DNA from 3 places in the Roseibium algae genome. Region 1 is predicted to be linked to each of the others. Evidence: predicted binding sites of a transcription regulator. Region 1 holds the regulator's gene; each other region holds the start of a gene.
The links. Region 1 encodes LexA, which represses DNA repair genes until DNA is damaged. Its sites were predicted from a motif close to TGTTCNNNNTGTGTTCNG; they were not measured.
Positions count from the first base shown of each region.

Region 2: the regulator LexA is predicted to act here: its motif matches at 2,330-2,347, upstream of recA (recombinase RecA).
Region 3: the regulator LexA is predicted to act here: its motif matches at 2,362-2,379, upstream of uvrA (excinuclease ABC subunit UvrA).

Region 1 is NZ_JBAKIA010000005.1:60,589-65,510, forward strand. It holds gene V6575_RS09250 (TRAP transporter large permease) at 1-806, opposite strand, end outside; gene V6575_RS09255 (TRAP transporter small permease) at 810-1,373, opposite strand; gene V6575_RS09260 (TRAP transporter substrate-binding protein) at 1,370-2,362, opposite strand; gene lexA (transcriptional repressor LexA) at 3,000-3,713, shown strand; gene V6575_RS09270 (ComEC/Rec2 family competence protein) at 3,870-4,922, opposite strand, start outside.
Region 2 is NZ_JBAKIA010000011.1:31,143-36,064, forward strand. It holds gene V6575_RS15190 (pseudouridine-5'-phosphate glycosidase) at 131-1,048, opposite strand; gene V6575_RS15195 (carbohydrate kinase family protein) at 1,199-2,125, opposite strand; gene recA (recombinase RecA) at 2,465-3,535, shown strand; gene alaS (alanine--tRNA ligase) at 3,830-4,922, shown strand, end outside.
Region 3 is NZ_JBAKIA010000014.1:96,319-101,240, forward strand. It holds gene V6575_RS17960 (L,D-transpeptidase family protein) at 1-996, opposite strand, end outside; gene V6575_RS17965 (single-stranded DNA-binding protein) at 1,417-1,986, opposite strand; gene uvrA (excinuclease ABC subunit UvrA) at 2,615-4,922, shown strand, end outside.

The sequences.
Region 1 (4,922 bases):
TCAGTGAGCGCCGTCATGAAGCCCTTCATGGTAAGCTCGCGATACCAGATCCCCAGTGCGATACAATAAAGACAAGCTAAAACTCCGGCCTCAGTCGCGGTGACGAAACCGGACATGATGGATCCAAGGATGATCGCCGGGGCCATGAGAGCCAGGAAGCCATGTTTGGCGGTGCCAGCAACCTGAGAGACGGTTGCCCGTGGTTGTGTTGGGAAGTTCTGGAATTGCGCAACAATCCGTACATAGGTCATGAGGGCAAGTCCGACCACAAGGCCCGGAACCAGACCAGCCAGGAACATTCTTTCAATCGACTGCTGAGCCAGAAACGCATAGAGCACCAGCCCGATCGAAGGCGGGATCAATGGCCCGACCACGGACGAGGCAACGGTGACGGCAGCAGCAAAGTCACCGCGATAACCATTTTCGCGCATCGCCTTGATTTCGATGGCTCCAAGCCCTGCGCAATCGGCCACTGCGGCACCTGAAATACCTGCAAAGATCATCGAGGACAGAATGTTCACCTGGGCCAGACCTGCCTTCAAGTGCCCGACCAAAGCATTGGCGAAGTTGAAAATCCGCTCTGTCACGCCGGAGGCGTTCATCAGGTTTCCAGCCATAATGAAGAATGGCACAGCAGTCAGGGATGCCTTGTTCACCCCCTCGAGCATCTGTTGCGGGATGATTTGCAGGGCGTTGGAGAAATCAGAGGTCAGGAAAGTGACAAGAGTTGCGGCACCGATGGCGATGGAAATCGGAACACGCAGGAGGATCAGCGCCATGAAGGAGCCGAAGAGAATATAGGCCATGCGTCAGACCTCCGGGTGGTGGATCGATATGTTTTCAGGCATCCCGGCAAATTGCTTGGCAAGGTCGAGAAGAGCGGTCAGAAAAATCAGGATGGCGGAGATGAACAATGGCACTGAAAGGGCCTGGCGCATCAGCTCCTTGCCACCTGGAAATATCGCACCATCCACAACGCCGGTCGACGTTGCCAGCACGGTTGGCATTTGCTGAAGGAGAATAAAACAAACGCCCAGGGCACATAGATCAGACAGGCTTCGGGTCACCGCATAACCGGCCGTGCCTATCCGGTTGGCAAGGAAGTCAATGCGAACGTCCTTGAGGCGCACAAAAATAGCGAAAAACCCGAAGAAACTCAGCCAGACAAAGAAGACCATCGTCCAGGGCCATATCCAATAGGCCGACCAGCCAAAAGGCCTTGCGACAATCGTCAAGGTCGTCAAACCCAGCATGGCAAGAAGACAGATGTTGCACAGTAAGATGAAGACACCTCCAAGACGCCAGTTCAGCGTGTCGAGGCGAAAGAGGGCACGCTGAAGCGCGCCCTCCGGTTCGAAATTTTCCGGGGTCATTTCGCGGTCCGCGCTGCCTCGACTGCCGCCATGTAACCTGCAGGCATTTCGCCGCTTGATTCCATTTCGGCGTAAAAGCCCTTCAGCTTATCAACGAAAGGCGCTGTATCGAGCACGACATATGTTGCCCCTGCATCTTTCATGCTCTTGATGCTTTTGTCGGCAACTTCAAACATGACTTCACGCGAATAAGCCCCAGCTTCATTATAAGCCTTGAGCAACCCGGCCTGTGTGCTCTCATCCAGGGCATCATAGGCTTTCAGGTTCATGATGAACCCGATCGACTGCCAATATTCATCTGTTCGGCTGATGTAGGAGGCGACTTCGTTGAAGCGCATGGATTGAACCAATGCGATTGGAGAATTCACCGCATTCACGATGCCCTTCTGAATCGCCTGATATACTTCAGTCCAGGGCAACGTAATCACTTCAGCACCCAGATCTGACCATGTCGCGATGGCAAGTTTTGAAGGGTGCATGCGCAACTTCAGGCCAGTCACGTCTGCCAGAGAGTTTACCGGTTTGTTTGAAACCATAACCCGGAACGGTCCACGCAGAACAGCTGTAGGATTGCCAAGTGGTTTGACACCCGAAACTTCCGCTGCCTTGTCGAACCAACCCGTAACCAAGTCCGATCCCATAAAACGGACCCAATGGTCATAGTCATCGAACATGAAGGCCGGGGACGTCCAGGACAACTCCGGCGCCCATTTTTTCATGTAGCTGTAGCCCTCGGCATAGATATTGACGATGCCGGCTTGCAATTGTTCCAGAACCGCATCTTCCTTGCCGAGCTGCTCGTTCGGAAACACCTGAATGGTCAACTTGCCGTCGGTATATTCCTTGGTCAGGTCAGCAAACTTTTGAAAGACTTGGCCTTCGGGACTGTCGACCGGCATCTTGGTGGCCATGCGCCAAGTCTCTGCATGAGCCGACGATGCGGTCAACGCCAATATCATTGCCGCAGTTGTGGCGAATTTGGAAAACATTTGAAGATCCTCTTAGGTCGGGAGCGTGCGCGTTGCCCGCGCTTTTTCGCCCTGAAAGTCTCCCTTGTCTGAAAGGCGGCGGTCAAATTAGAAAGATTTTTGATCAGACAATTGTTTTTTATCACTGCAGATCGAGACCGAACCCGCCTTACTTCTGGCACCCAGAACAGCAGTCAGGTTCGTTTTGATGATGTTGAAAACTCCTAGCCAACAGCGATAGGTGAAAGCAAAGCCCTCCAAAACTCACCTTCGTCAAAACCTAATCACCTGACGATACGCATCACGTTTGTTGATTTTAGAACGAAGAAAAGAAATATCTTTAAAATCTCGGCTTCTGCGATCTGCATGACTTTGCTCAGATTTTCAAACACCGAAACAAACAGGATCCGCAATCAGACAACAGCCACCGGGATAAAAGCATCAGCTGAAGTCGACTTTTAAGCATGCACGAAATTCAATTGAACTTATAGGCATCAGTACATGGCCCATAAGAACTCAAAGGCCAGAAACTTACTGTGATTCAACTCTAAAGCTGCATGGGACAGAAACAGAACATTAAGGCTTGTGGAACACAGTGAGAACAGCTATGGTACGTTCATGATTTGTACCCAGCCGGTTCGCATTGGAGAAGTTGACGATGCTCACGCGCAAGCAATATGAACTGCTGATGTTCATCCAAGAAAAATTGAAGGAAACCGGGGTTCCACCTTCCTTTGATGAAATGAAGGATGCCCTCGACCTTCGCTCAAAGTCCGGTATTCATCGGCTCATCACGGCGCTGGAAGAACGCGGATTTATTCGTCGCCTGCCCAACAGGGCACGGGCGATGGAGGTTATTCGTCTGCCCGAATCAATTTCCCCCGGTCTGGGTTCTCCCCCGCCGCGCGGCAGTTTTTCACCTGAGGTCATCGAAGGATCTCTTGGCAAGACTGCAGCGGCACCTGCGCCCTCCCCCATAGCGGAAGCTACTGGCATCGAAATACCTGTGATGGGACGCATTGCAGCAGGTGTTCCCATTGAGGCGATCCAGACCCACAGCCACTCGATCACCGTTCCGCCTGAGCTCGTTGGCAAGGGCGAACATTACGCGCTGGAAGTGCGAGGAGATTCCATGATCGAGGCCGGGATTCTGGATGGAGACACGGTTTTGATCCGACGTACGGAAACTGCCGAGAGTGGCGACATTGTCGTGGCCCTTGTTGACGATGAAGAGGCAACACTGAAACGCCTCCGTAAAAAAGGTGCTTCCATTGCATTGGAGGCCGCCAATCCAGCTTATGAAACCCGCATTTTTGGGCCAGGCCGCGTTAAGGTTCAGGGTCGGCTGTCTGCATTGTTTCGCAAGTACTGACATCTGCATCTTTTATATTTGCAAGTGCGCGATGATACTTTGATGGGCAGGCGTTTAACCAGGCAACAACCAAGCTGTGGTCTGTTGCTGATTCCAGGGCTGCTCAATGGTGCGAAATTTTGGAGGCATGAGGTGTCCTTCAGAATGTGGCCAGCATCAGGGACGTGGCCTATGCCAAGGGCGTGGCGGGCGGGTTTTCGCACTCAGCCACTTTGTTATGACAGTTTTGGGCGGAGTTTTTACGCTAACACTGTCTGAAGCGGCAGCATGATCCTTATTAACATTTGATGCAGGAACCATTCTGCTCGTCTTGCCAAACACCAAGTTCATTACGCTGCTGGTAAAGCCCAGAAGCCAGTTTTCAGTCGGCTCTTTGTTGGTCAATTGCGATTTGCCGTTGCCCCCTCCAACAGATCGGTCATTGGACGCAGGCCAATCTGCTGCTTCCAGCCAAAGTGAGAGGGCACCGTGCGCGCGCCGTTCAGCAGCACCGATAACCAGACTGACATCACAGTCTTTTGGAACTGTCAGCTCGGTCACAATGATATCTGCTTCGATGCAATCCATCGCCAGTGCCTCGGCCTTCTGAGGCATCGCAATGCGTATGGGCACAGGCTTGTAAACAAGGCTCCCGGTCCTGTCAGATGCCATTAGGGAACCAGTCCTCATGGGCGCATAAGCCAGATAGACGCAGCCATAGGGGTCACACCTGCGCTGAGGCGTGCCCATTTTCTGGACCGAAAAGGCATCCTCTGGCAACCCTTCCCGCTGCAGCCATATGTCTGTCTCAAACCCTGCCCGCTTTGCGCTGAAACGCAAGATCCCATCGGCTCCTCTTGCTGCGATGATCGCGCCCTTTTCAGAGATCTGAATGTCCGGCGGACGGTCAAACACAAGAAATGCGCCCGCTATAATACCCAAAGGCAATGCGCCCAATCTGATCCAGCCGCGCGCCAGAACACCAAGGAACAAAGCGGCCATCAGGAGCAAGGTGACATTGGCACCGGGCGGTGACACATGATCCTGCCCAATATCCAGGTTTGCTGTCCATTCAGCAAAGCCAAGCAGGACATCTAACCCGGCGGACATCACCTGAAGCGGCAAGCTGGCCAGGCCAAAGGGCATCAAGACCAGAGCGAGAACTCCCATCGGCATGATCAGCAGCGTGAACACAGGCATGCCCAGCAGGTTTCCGATGACACCCATGGG
Region 2 (4,922 bases), on a different contig from region 1:
ACGGTTCCGTTGCAACCTTGCTCGCGAATAGGGCCTATCTGTGACCTGACTACGACAGGTTGCCAGGTCATAATCCAATCACAGTGGCAGTTTTAGCCTGCTGCAATCACCCTATCGGCGACTTCGGCGTTTATTTGCTCGCCCGAGCCACGGCAATACGTGCAGCCAGGCGAGCGTTGTTGCGCACCAGTGCGATATTCGTGTCGAGAGAGCGACCATCTGTCAATTTCAAAATCGTCCCGAGGACAAAAGGAGTGACTTCCTTGCCGGTGATGCCGTTCTGGTTTGCCTGGGCGATTGCCGCGTCTATGTAACCAGCCATTTCGTTCTGTGGGATTTGGCTTTCTTGCGGGACCGGATTTGCGATCAAAACACCGCCGTGGCTGCCGAAAATTTCGCGCGTTGTTAGAAGTCGGGCGATTTCCTCTGGCGTGTCCAAACGGTAAGGGGCGGCCAGTCCGCTGTTGCACGACCAGAAGGCTGGCAATTCATCTGTTCCAAAAGCGATGACCGGAACGCCTCTGGTCTCCAGAACTTCCATTGTCTTGGGGATGTCAAGCAGGGCCTTTGCACCGGCCGAGACCACAAGCACGGGCGTTTGGCTGAGTTCATCAAGATCTGCTGAGATATCAAATGTCTCTTCTGCACCCTTGTGAACGCCGCCAATGCCACCCGTGGCAAAAACAGAAATACCGGCTGCATAGGCGGCCATCATGGTCGCCGCAACTGTTGTCGATCCCGGACGCCCGCTTGCAACTGCAAAGGCCAGATCTGCGCGGGAGCACTTCATGACGTTTTCGGCTTTGGCCAGCCGGTCCAGATCATCATCATCCAGGCCAATGCGAATGCGGCTGTCCAGAACAGCGATGGTCGCGGGGATCGCACCTTCTGCCCGGATGTCAGCTTCCACAAGGCGGGCTGTTTCCACATTGCTGGGAAAGGGCATGCCATGGGTGATAATGGTGGATTCCAGAGCCACGACGGGTTTGCCTTCGCTCAGGGCTGTCCGAATTTCCGCGGTCGGGGCAATCAAGTCGGCAGGGGTCACGGTTGATCTCTTTCACATCAGGGAGGTGCGGAAACTGCATCCGCTTTTGGCTTATATAGAAAGTCGATGGGTCTCCGTCGAGTTGCGTTCTTCGAACTTGGCCAGTTTTCTCTCATTTGACAGAGTTGTGGCCTCTGGAGCGCAGGATGTTCAGCTTTTGCTCATCGCAGCCCAGGTGAGAATGTCGGGTGCGGCACCGGAAGCTTGCAAAGTAATCAGTGCAGCCTTCTGGCCGTATGTCAGGGCTTCGTGCAGGTCAGCACCTCTTGCCAAACCCGCCAGCGTTCCGGCAATCAAAGCATCGCCTGCGCCCGTCACGTCGACGATCTCAGCGCTTGGTGAGTGAAGCTCTCCAGTTGTGGTGCCTGTTCTGTAATGAAGCGGCGCTGCGCCAGCTGTGATGACAACTGCGGAGCATCCCTGATCCAGCAAGATGGCCGATAATTTTTCTGCCTGAGTATCGTCTGGCAAGTCTGTCAGCGCGGCAGCTTCGCTTGTGTTTAAAATGAGCAATGAGAGTTTGGGCAGGACGCTCTTCAGGCGAGGGGCCTTGGCAATTGATACGGCGTCGGCAACAAGGCGCGCTGTTGGCGCAAGCCCTGCAAGACCTTCCAGAATATCGGCAGGTAGATTGGCATCCAACAGCCAGAGCGCATCTTTGGGCAGGCCGTTCGCCGAAGCTTGAAAATGCTCCATGGAGGCAGTGCTCAAGACCTGGTCATCAATGCAAGCCGCAGTGAGGCTGCCATCTGGATCATGCAAGGCAAGATATTGTCCTGTGTCGAATCCTTGCCGTTCCTGAATATGTGACGTGATGCCATCGCGCTGGAGCTGTGCCTGAATGGCTAAAGCCGCAGGATCTGCACCAGTAACGCCAATCAGATGTGTGTCGATGTCGAGTTTGGAGAGTGTTCGCGCAACGTTTGTTGCCACCCCACCGGGTTTTGGATCAAGCCTTGCCGGGGTCGATGTGTCCCGCAAAATAGCCCTGTCCGCATGGGCGATGATATCCCAATGGATCGCGCCAAAGCAGGCTACTGGACAGATAGAAGCAGGGTGTGATGGGGAGCCGTGCATGTCTGGCCTTTGCAATGGGTCGTTCGCGGTGCGGTAAAACTCACTGGAAGCATGCGATACTCCGTGAGTTGAGTTGGTCGTTTGGTTATCAGGCGGGATGACAAGGGGCAAGAGACAGAGAATCAGGTCGGTGATCGCATCTGATTCTGGGTATAACTTTTTCGAGTGCAGAATTTACGTTGCGTAATATTTAATTAAAGTGATTGGAACATTACTAGAACACTTTGATATTTAACGTTAAAAAACAATGACTCATGGCACCTTGTAAAATGAGAACAAAAAAGGTACAAAAGGACAGTTTGAAACGACGGGTCCATCGTGGAATAAGGAACATGAGCCATGTCACAGAGTACATTACGTCTCGTAGAGAGCAGCCAGATGGATAAGACAAAAGCGTTGGATGCAGCGCTATCGCAAATTGAACGTGCTTTCGGCAAAGGCTCCATCATGAAGATGGGAGCCGGTCAGGTTGTCGAGATCCAGTCTGTGTCGACCGGATCTCTTGGTCTGGACATTGCCCTTGGTATCGGCGGATTGCCGCGTGGGCGTGTCGTTGAGGTTTATGGTCCGGAATCTTCCGGCAAAACAACCTTGACGCTGCATACAATTGCCGAGGCCCAAAAGGCAGGAGGGATCTGCGCATTCGTTGATGCGGAGCACGCCTTGGACCCGATCTATGCCCGTAAACTTGGCGTCAACATTGATGACCTGCTGATTTCACAGCCTGATGCCGGTGAACAGGCGCTGGAAATCGCCGATACGCTGGTCCGCTCCGGGGCGATTGATGTTCTGGTAATTGATTCCGTTGCTGCCCTGACACCCAAGGCCGAGCTTGAAGGCGAGATGGGCGATAGTCTGCCCGGTTTGCAAGCTCGTTTGATGAGCCAGGCGCTGCGCAAATTGACCGCATCGATTTCTAAGTCGAAATGCATGGTCATCTTCATCAACCAGATCCGTATGAAGATTGGTGTGATGTTCGGCTCACCGGAGACCACGACCGGTGGCAACGCCTTGAAGTTCTACGCGTCTGTTCGACTTGATATCCGGCGTATCGGTGCGATTAAGGACAAGGACGAAGTGACCGGAAACCAGACCCGCGTCAAAGTGGTGAAGAACAAACTGGCGGCTCCATTCCGCCAGGTGGAATTCGACATTATTTATGGCGAAGGCATTTCCAAGGTTGGCGAACTCATCGATCTCGGTGTTAAAGGCAATATTGTCGAAAAATCAGGTGCCTGGTTCTCTTACAACAGCCAGAGGCTTGGTCAGGGCCGTGAGAACTCCAAGCAGTTCTTGCGTGATAATCCTGCAGTGGCCGATGAGATTGAATTGGCCGTTCGTCAAAATGCCGGTTTGATTGCTGAAGCGATCATTGATCCAAAAGGCGCTGACGAAGACGTCGAGGATTGATCTGCAGGCCTAATCGCTGATCCCTGGAACGGGCAGGTCTGGTTTTATAAGCCAATAATAATAACCCTTCGTGCCTGCAGGTGCGGAGGGTTTTCGTTTTTGAAGCTTGTTCTCACACAGTGGGAATTTTCTTTTGGCGCTGACAGGCAGGTATTTAGGACACATGCCGTTCTGGACAGCCCCCCGCCGGAAAGATAAAAGGCAAGTTCAACCGGGTGAAGACACGATAGGCGGCCCGGCCCAAGATAGATTGCCCTGCTGGAACCGGCAGGCAGGACCTAGGTGAGACACCGTATGACCGGCGTGAATGAAATCCGATCCACATTTCTGGATTATTTTAAAAACAACGACCACCATGTGGTCGAGTCCGGCCCGCTGGTTCCGCGAAACGATCCCACCCTCATGTTCGCAAATGCGGGAATGAACCAATTCAAGAATGTCTTTACCGGTCTTGAGACTCGGGACTATTCGCGCGCTGTGACTGCGCAGAAAGTTGTCCGTGCCGGCGGTAAACACAATGATCTGGACAATGTTGGCTATACGGCGCGCCATCACACATTTTTCGAAATGCTCGGCAATTTCTCCTTCGGTGACTATTTCAAGGACCGGGCGATCGAGCTGGCGTGGAATCTGATCACCCGCGAGTATGGTCTTCCTGCCGAAAAACTTGTCGTGACAGTCTATTCCGAGGATGAAGAGGCTGCTGTTCTGTGGAAGAAGATCGCAGGTTTGACTGACGAGCGGATCATCCGCATCCCAACATCAGACAACTTCTGGACCATGGGCAACACAGGGCCATGTGGGCCGTGTTCTGAAATCTTCTATGATCACGGAGAGCATGTTGCAGGCGGCCCTCCTGGAAGCCCGGATGAGGACGGTGATCGTTTCATCGAGATCTGGAATCTGGTGTTCATGCAATATGAGCAGACACCGGACGCAAGACTTGATCTGCCACGCCCGTCTATCGATACTGGAATGGGCCTTGAGCGTCTGGCTGCAATCCTTCAGGGCGTTCACAACAACTATGATATTGACTTGTTCACCGCGCTCATTGGGGCATCTGCCAATGCAACCGGTGTTGAGGCCGATGGTGCTGCTCTTGCCAGCCACCGGGTCATTGCCGATCACCTGCGTTCTACTGCATTCCTGATCGCTGATGGGGTTCTGCCGTCAAATGAAGGCCGCGGTTATGTCCTGCGCCGGATCATGCGGCGCGGTATGCGCCATGCGCATCTTCTGGGCTCCAAGGATCCAGTTCTGTTCAAACTGGTCTCCACGCTTATACGGGAGATGGGGCAGGCTTATCCTGAGCTTGTGCGCGCTGAGGCCTTGATCACAGAAACGCTGACCCTTGAGGAAAAGCGGTTCGGCAAGACGCTTGATCGCG
Region 3 (4,922 bases), on a different contig from region 1:
CACGATATTATTCATTTCCGGGCTGGCCTGGCCCGGTTTCAAGAAGGTACCGGGCGTGATAACAATCCGGTCGTCTTCCTTGTCCTGCGCGCGCAGACGGGACAATTCAGCTTTCAAAGCTGCAAACTCGGCGTTCTGTGGCTGATGAGCCTCAATTGAGCCTGCGACGTCCATCGTAGTGGCGAGGTTTTCGATAGCAGCGACAAGGTCAACCTTGTGTCGCGGCAGATCATGATATTCGGAAATCCTATTTGGATCGACACGGCCACGTTCTGCATCCAATGCATAGGTCATGACAGCCGCCGTCATTTCCATCTCGAACGTCATCAGCGCGGCGTCGCGCTCAGCCCCATCAAGACCGGACAACGCAGGCAAGGAAACACGATAATCATCGCCATCAAGACCATAGTCTGCGGCGCTGGCCAAAACCCGGCGCGCTGTACCTGCACGCGCTGTCGGTCGGCCATCTTCAACCCAGACGAAGCCGGGATGGTCACGGTAATAGGCATTAACGGCTTTACCGACTTCAGGAAGTACCTTGATCGAAATGGATTTCAGAGCCGGACGTGCCTTATCAAAAGGCGTCAGGATCAATGGCGCGCTCTGAACTTCAGGTGCAGTACCTTCCGTTCCAGCGTCCACAGCAGGCACTTCCACGGCAGCCGTCTTGACCTTGGACAGGCCATCCAAAGATACAGAAACCAGGCGATCCGGCTTGTAGGTAAAGTATTTCGGCGCTGATACCCGGACTTTGATCGGTTTCTGTCGCTGTTCTTGCTCCTGAGCCTCACGAGCCTTCAACTCTTTCAGGCGCGCACCTTCAGGATTAAACAAACGCTGAAACAGACCCTGCGCCGCCGCATTTCCGGCGCTCAACGGGACAAGGGCCGTTCCCAAGCAGAGTGTCATGACGCCAGCCAACAGAACAGTCGTTGTATTGGACTTCAAAGAGCGTTTGTCGCCAGATTTGCGAAGAAGGGGGAAGTCAGTGTTCATGTTGCGCCTTGCCAAGCTGTGCATTTCCATTTTGCCTTAAGCCGATGAATACAGCTGGCCACACCATGCGCGAACCGCCGCATCCAATTTTAAAAATCTATCTCAACAGCCAGAATGCCCCAACTGGCTTTGTAAACCATTGACGAACGCGGGAAGCCCAACCCCAATCCGTGCATGTTTCGCTGGCAATCCAATGTCGCTGCAAACACGCACTGCACATTTACTACACCAATGCTGGCTACAGGGTTAAGCGGCTTTTTACCACAGTTCACCGAGTTCACGATGCTGTGAATATCCTCCCCTACGCCATAGCGACACAATACGGCTGATTTCAGGCTTCCGGATCAAGCGTCAAGTGCCAAAAAAGGCCGGAAAGAAAGAGCTCCTTCCGGCCTTTTGGCATTTCACAGTTTCAATTGATCAGAATGGAATTTCGTCATCCATCGAGCCGGCACCGCCGCCACCACCGTAACCGCTGCCTGCTCCGCCACCGGATCCTCCGGTCGATCCGCCGCCACCGTAGCCACCGCCCGAGCTGCCACCAGATCCACCACCATAACCGCCGCCACCTGAAGATTCTCCGCCGCCGTAACCGCCGCCGGATGATCCTTCAGAGCCGCCACCGCCACCGCCTTCACCGCGGCCGTCGAGCATGGTCAAAGTCGAATTGAAGCCCTGAAGGACAATCTCTGTCGAATACTGATCCTGCCCCTGCTGATTCTGCCATTTGCGTGTCTGTAACTGGCCTTCGAGATAAACTTTCGAGCCTTTGCGCAAGAACTGCTCTGCGACCTTGCAAAGACCTTCACTGAATATCACCACCCGGTGCCATTCAGTCTTTTCACGGCGCTCGCCACTGCTGCGGTCCCGCCAGGATTCAGACGTCGCAATGCGCAAATTGGCGATAGGCCGCCCATCCTGCGTCCGGCGAATTTCAGGATCCGCCCCCAGATTTCCAACCAAAATGACTTTATTGACACTACCGGCCATGACGCAAACTCCTTCGTCGTTGTCATGAGCTCGCCCAGTCTGCCCACCAATCTCACAACCATTTGAGATTTGGCAGAGAGCTTTTAGATAAGCAATGCCGACGAAACGCCGCACCGAGCCCATGCATTCTTATTCATTTTCCCGACCCTAGCCCGTCGCGGGCGCAGCTGCGGAATATTTTCTCCGCATGGCTATCCTTTTCCACAAGGCGCTGGCGAATTCAGTCAGTATTAAAGCCAAATGCCGCAAGCCCCATCCGATTTCAAAACCTGACCTTCCAAGCCTTTTGATCATATCGACCGGCAGAACCAGAGCAAAAACAGCCTCAAGACTGGCATTCGAACCTCAGCATATTTCCGCTTGCAGAACCATATTTGTTCCATTTATGTTCTCATTACATCACAACGTAACACGAGGCCTTCACAAGCGCCCTATGATCAAAGCGACATCTGGCAGGATGGCATCCGCAATCCAAGTTGCTATATGTCTCGTAACTCTCAACGGCGGTAGCCTCTTAATTACAAATGAAACAACCAACTGTCGCAAGATGTGCGGCAATCGCTTTGGATTGAAATAGAATGGCCGTGCCGAGAAATGACCGGACTGCCGCATCAGGGACATTGACCGCATGACCAAGGACGTTTCGAGAGCCAAGTCCGGCGCCTCCATTGTCGATCCGACCCGAGTGATTTCTGTTCGCGGCGCTCGTGAACACAATCTGAAGGGCGTCGACATTGACCTGCCACGGGACAAGCTCATCGTCATGACCGGCCTGTCAGGCTCGGGCAAATCGTCCCTCGCCTTTGATACGATCTATGCAGAAGGGCAACGTCGTTATGTGGAGAGCCTTTCCGCATATGCCCGTCAGTTTCTGGAAATGATGCAGAAACCGGACGTCGATCAGATCGACGGTCTGTCGCCAGCTATTTCCATTGAACAAAAAACAACCTCCCGCAATCCGAGGTCTACAGTCGGTACAGTCACCGAGATCTACGACTACATGCGGCTTTTGTTCGCCCGCGTTGGGGTGCCCTATTCACCCGCCACCGGCCTGCCTATCGAAAGCCAGACGGTCAGTCAGATGGTCGACAAGATCATGGAAATGGAGGAAGGTACCCGGCTTTTCCTGTTGGCCCCCATCGTGCGAGGCCGAAAAGGCGAGTACCGCAAGGAACTTGCCGAGCTGATGAAAAAAGGCTTCCAGCGGGTCAAGATCGATGGCGAATTCCACGAAATCTCGGAAGCCCCGACGCTCGACAAGAAGTACAAACACGATATTGATATAGTCGTGGACAGAATAGTCGTGCGCGACGATATCGCGGGACGTCTTGCGGATTCCATTGAAACAGCGCTTGGCTTGGCCGATGGGCTCGCCATTGCCGAATTCGCAGACAAGCCGCTCAAGGCCCCGGCAAAAGGGGCCGTTCTAAAGAACCAAAACGAGACCCATGAAAGACTGGTGTTTTCCGAAAAATTTGCCTGCCCGGTATCCGGCTTTACCATTGAGGAAATCGAACCGCGTCTGTTTTCCTTCAACAATCCTTTTGGAGCCTGCCCGACCTGTGATGGACTGGGCACCACCTTGGCCTTTGAGGCCGATCTTGTCGTGCCCGATCAAACCTTATCCTTGCGGGAAGGGGCGATCTTGCCTTGGGCCAAGACCGGCTCAACCTCCCCCTACTACAACCAGACACTGGAAGCTCTGGCCAAGCACCATGACGTTTCCATGGCCACGCCCTGGAAGGACCTGCCAGTAGAGGCACAGGACAGTATTCTCCATGGCACCGGCAAAACCAAAGTAGATTTTTTCTATGATGATGGCGTGCGCAGCTACAGCTCCGCCAAGACATTTGAAGGCGTCATCGGCAACATCGAGCGGCGCTGGCGGGAGACAGAAAGCAACTGGGTTCGGGAGGAACTGGCGCGCTATCAATCTGATCACGCCTGCCCAGTCTGTCAGGGCTACCGGCTGAAACCGGAAGCCCTTGCGGTAAAAATCGCAGATCGGCACATCAGCCATGTAACCCAGCTGTCCATCAAGGATGCGGCTGAGTGGTTCGACGCCCTGCCCGACCGCCTCAACAAGAAACAGGAAGAGATTGCCGGACGGATCCTCAAGGAAATCCGCGAACGCCTCAAATTTCTGAACGATGTTGGCCTTGAATATCTCAGCATGTCTCGCTCTTCAGGCACGTTGTCTGGAGGGGAAAGCCAGCGGATCCGCCTTGCTTCACAGATCGGCTCAGGTTTGACCGGCGTGCTTTATGTTCTGGATGAGCCATCCATCGGCCTGCACCAGCGCGACAACGCCCGCCTGATCGAGACACTGAAACACCTCAGGGACCTGGGCAACACTGTGATTGTCGTGGAGCATGACGAAGACGCGGTGATGGCAGCAGATCATGTGGTCGATGTGGGCCCCGGAGCTGGTATCCACGGCGGTGAAATCATCGCCTTTGGCAGCCCGGCGGACGTCATGGCCAACCCAAAGTCCCTGACGGGACAATATCTGTCCGGCACAAAGATGATCCCCTTGCCAGCTGAACGCCGGAAAATCGACAAGAAGCGTAAGCTTAAGGTAATCGGAGCAAGAGGCAACAACCTCAAGGACGTCACCGTCGACGTGCCGCTCGGCACTTTCACCAGCGTCACAGGCGTATCGGGTGGCGGCAAGTCGACCTTTCTTATCGACACCCTGTTCAAATCGGCAGCCCGTCGCCTGAACGGCGCAAGGGTCAACCCGGCGCCTCATGATCGCATCGAGGGCCTGGAACATCTGGACAAGGTGATAGACATTGATCAGTCGCCGATCGGGCGCACACCACGCTCCAACCCAGCCACCTACACTGGGGCTTTCACGCCGATCCGTGAATGGTTTGCGGGCATGCCCGAGGCGAAAGCACGTGGCTATCTGCCCGGTCGGTTCTCGTTCAACG